One region of the Sphingobium sp. DC-2 genome, then DNA from elsewhere that is predicted to be linked to it. Evidence: predicted binding sites of a transcription regulator. Region 1 holds the regulator's gene; the other holds the start of a gene.
The links. The regulator LexA, encoded in region 1, represses DNA repair genes until DNA is damaged. The targets are predictions, from matches to a motif close to GTTCCNCNCTTGTTCT.
Positions count from the first base shown of each region.

Region 1 (2,189 bases):
CGCGCCTGTCGCAGCGGCAATGGCGTGGTTTCCGTGACGTCGCAGGACAGCGCCGCCACCTGCGCCCTCGCACAGGCCGACTGCCTGATCGTCCGGCCCGCGCGCTCACCTGCGGCGGACGCCGGGGAGACCGTGACCATCCTGCCGCTCACGTGAAAAAAAAGGGGCCGCATATGCGACCCCTTCTTCATAGGCCAGCTATAGGCTCAGCGCTGTTGCTTGCCCTGGCCGCCCTTGTCCTTGCCACGCTCCTGGCCCATCTGGCCCTGGCGGTTCTCTTGCTGCTGCTGACGGCCGCCTTGGCTCGAACGGTCGCCGCCTTGCTGGCGGCGCTGATCACCGCCCTGATTGTTCTGGTTCGCCATCTCACTCTCCTATTCACGCCTTGTAAAAAGGCTGCCATGAAACGGCTGGCGCACCGCTCCGTTCCGTTTGTTACGGTGAGCGGTTAACCGCTTGACTTGCCACTTTCCGTTTCCTATGCGTTCTCCATCCGTTCCATGGAGGACAAGCAGGCATGCTGACGCCGAAGCAACAGGAATTGCTGAGCTTCATACAAAACCGGCTGGAGGAAGGCGGGGTATCCCCCTCTTTCGAGGAGATGAAGGAAGCGCTCGATCTGCGATCGAAATCCGGCATCCACAGGCTGATCAACGCGCTTGAGGAACGGGGCTTCATCCGCCGCCTGCCGAACCGCGCCCGCGCGCTTGAGGTGCTGAAACTTCCCGAGGCAATGCACCGAGCGCCCAAGGCAGCGCCTGCCAAGCCGCAACTGACCGCCAAAGCGCCGATTGCCGCCAATGACGTCATCGACATCCCGCTCCACGGCCGGATCGCGGCAGGCGTGCCGATCGAAGCGCTTGAAGGGCAGAATATGCTCTCCGTGCCAGCTGCCCTGCTGGGCGCTGGCGACCATTATGCGCTGGAGGTTTCCGGTGACTCCATGGTGGAAGCGGGCATATTGGATGGCGACTATGCCCTGATCCAGCGCACCGAAGTCGCGCGCGAGGGGCAGATCGTTGTGGCGCTGATCGATGAGAGCGAGGCGACGCTTAAATATTTCCATCGCGACGGGTCAAGGGTTCGGCTCGATCCCGCCAACGCAGCCTATAAGCCTCAGGTCTATGATCCGCGGCAGGTGCGTATCCAGGGCAAGCTGGCGGGGCTGCTACGGCGCTACAACTGATTGCCGGAACGGGCCTTCCGGTTCCTGACCGCAGGGACGATCCATGGATGGGCATCACTCGCTATTTTCGTCCCGCTTATCCTGCCCTGGTTCAGGTCGATAGCCAGCCCGCCTGTCCGCCAGAGCAAGCGCCGGTCCGCTTTCAGCCAGCGCGGGCGGCACCAGGGCGGCAGGCGGCGGTCGGAAACAACAATGTCCGCGCTGGCGCAGTCATCTTGCAGCGCAGCCTTATCGATCAGCATATCACTGCGCGTCAGCAGCAATCGCCATGCGCGGCCGTTCACAGCCAGCCGAACCGCGCAGAGATCATCGGAGCAGCGTGCTTCGGGCAAGTCCGCCAGCGCGCTCATCTCGCCGTCGAAGCCAGCGCTTTCCGCTATCATGTCGCGGACATAGTCTCCTGCACCCGCCCGCAACAATGCCATGCCTCCTGTCAACGCGCGTACCGCGACATGGCGGCCATCGCTGGTGACCAATATGTCGGGCGGCGATGCCATGGACATGACGGCCACTCCAGCCGCTATGGGAATGAGCCCTGCCCAGCGCCACCAGCTGCGCCACAAAAGGCACCATAATCCACCCAGTATCACCGCAGCGAAAACCCCTATGGGCAGGGTCGGCGTCATCATCACGGCCCAGGGACTTACCGACACACCATGGGCAATGACCAGCAGCAGATCGAGCGATCGTGCCGTGAGCCACCAGAAGGGAGCGCCTAGCCCCCCGATGTCGAGCAGCAACGCCATCGCCTCCAGCGGCATCACCACGAAAGTCGTCAGCGGGATCGCCAGCAGATTGGCGAAAGCGCCCAGCATCCCCGCCTTGTGAAAATGCAATAGCGCGATCGGCGCGAGCACCAGCTCAACGGCAAAGCCGGTCAGCAGCATGGCGCCCAGGCTTCGCCCCACTCGCCGCGACCAATGTTCGTCGCGTGCAGCGGCAAAGGCGCGGAAGCCGGGATGCTCGCTCAATGCGACCAGCGCGATCACAGCCGCGAAGCTCA
Region 1 covers NZ_JNAC01000024.1:61,997-64,185, reverse strand. The annotation lists gene glp (gephyrin-like molybdotransferase Glp) at 1-156, shown strand, start outside; gene ET21_RS28135 (hypothetical protein) at 207-365, opposite strand; gene lexA (transcriptional repressor LexA) at 518-1,186, shown strand; gene ET21_RS0103350 (ComEC/Rec2 family competence protein) at 1,177-2,189, opposite strand, start outside.

Region 2 (2,189 bases), on a different contig from region 1:
CCAGCTTCTGGCACTGCTTCGATGCAGCGATGGTATCGGCCGGGCACACCTTCACGGCCGCGCGCTTGATCCGGGCGTTCAGCGCGCGCTGGCCGGACGGCGTCGACAGGTCCAGATCATGATAGCGCACTTCGGTCGTATGGCCGTTCGATTCAAAGCCGCGGGCGCTGGCCATCCCCGCGCTGGCGGCTAGGGCGGCCGCGCCCAGGCTGGCGAGCATCTTCATCGACATCTTGGCGGTCATCATGGCATGTCTCCTCAAAATCATTGTGGTGACGGCATGACCCTGGCAGGCGGACCGTCGCGGGAAGGACGGTTCGCGCATCGGCGCTGGCTGCCTTCACATGACGCCTCCTACGCCTGTCCCGGCCATCGCGCGCTCGCCCTTCGACGGAAGCCGATGCTGGTCGTCCAACGACGCCCGGCTCGACCAACGGCTGACCGGGGCGGACCAATGACATTCATCGGGGCCGGAAAATGCCTTGTTTCCGTAACGTAAAACAAGGAAGCGCGCGGCTTGCGCCAAAAGAAAACGCCCCCGGCGCAAGGGAAGGCCGGGGGCGTATCCGGGATGCTGTCGGGCTATCCGGGATCTCATCGATATCTGTTCGCATCATCATAAAGGAAGCGTGGGAAAAGCCTTCCTCCATTCGATGACCCGCCACCCTGCCGCGCCGGGCGGCATGGCTCCACGACGAACGGCCGGCATTCGCCTACGAACGACATTCGCGCGCCGCTTGCGGCTTTCCCGCGCCGCGCCCATATCCGCGCGACAGCCTTGCCCATCGGGAACAAATCTGGAACAACACGCCCCATGAGTCTCACCACGATTTCCGTGCGCGGCGCGCGCGAACATAACCTCAAGGGCGTGGACGTCGACCTGCCCCGCGACAGCCTGATCGTCATCACGGGCCTCTCCGGTTCGGGCAAGTCCTCCCTCGCCTTCGACACCATCTATGCCGAAGGGCAGCGCCGCTATGTGGAGTCCCTCTCCGCCTATGCCCGCCAGTTCCTTGAGATGATGCAGAAGCCGGATGTCGAGCATATTGACGGCCTCTCCCCCGCCATCTCGATCGAGCAGAAGACGACCAGCCGCAACCCGCGCTCCACCGTCGCCACCGTTACGGAGATTTACGACTATATGCGCCTCCTCTGGGCGCGCGTCGGCATCCCCTACTCCCCCGCGACCGGAGAGCCGATCAGCGCCCAGACCGTCAGCCAGATGGTCGATCGCGTGATGCAACTGCCGGAGGGCACCCGCTTCTACCTCCTCGCCCCCGTCGTCCGCGGCCGCAAGGGCGAGTACCGCAAGGAATTGGCGGAATGGCAGAAGGCAGGCTTCACCCGCGTCCGCATCGATGGCGAGATGTACGCGATCGAAGACGCCCCCGCCCTCGACAAGAAGTACAAGCATGACATCGAAGTCGTCGTCGATCGCCTGGCGGTAAATGCCGACATGGCCACCCGCCTCGCCGACAGCTTCGAACAGGCGCTGAAACTCGCCGATGGCCTCGCTTATGTGGATTTGGCGGACACCACCGTTGTTCAGGCGCTTAGCACCCAACCCCCGTTCGCTTCGAGCGAAGTCGAGAAGCCGCGCGCAGGTGTCTCGACTTCGCTCGACACGAACGGAGGTAGTGAAAAGCCCAGCAAGGGCATGAAAAACGCAGGCATCCCCGACAACCGCATCGTCTTCTCCGAAAAATTCGCCTGCCCCGTCTCTGGCTTCACAATTCCCGAAATCGAGCCCCGCCTCTTCTCCTTCAACGCCCCCCAGGGCGCCTGCCCCGCCTGCGATGGTCTCGGCGAGCGGCAGGAGTTCGACCCCGAACTCGTCGTCCCCAACGAACATCTGACGCTCAAGAAGGGCGCCATCGTCCCCTGGGCCAAGTCCAACCCGCCCAGCCCCTACTACATGCAGGTCCTCGGCTCCCTTGCGAAGGAGTTCGGCTTCACCCTCGACACCCCGTGGATCGACCTGCCCGCCGAAGTCAAAATCATCATCCTCCACGGCACCGCAGGCAAGCCCGTCACCCTCCGCTTTCAGGACGGCAAGAAGAGCTACGAGGTCAAGAAACCCTTCGAAGGCGTCATCGGCAACCTCAACCGCCGCCTCCTCCAGACCGACTCCGCCTGGATGCGCGAGGAACTCAGCAAATACCAGACCGCCATGCCGTGCGAGACCTGCC
Region 2 covers NZ_JNAC01000131.1:91,448-93,636, forward strand. The annotation lists gene ET21_RS0122910 (UrcA family protein) at 1-247, opposite strand, end outside; gene uvrA (excinuclease ABC subunit UvrA) at 815-2,189, shown strand, end outside.
Region 2: a site for LexA is predicted at 789-804, ahead of uvrA (excinuclease ABC subunit UvrA). Genes of this name have one in related genera too.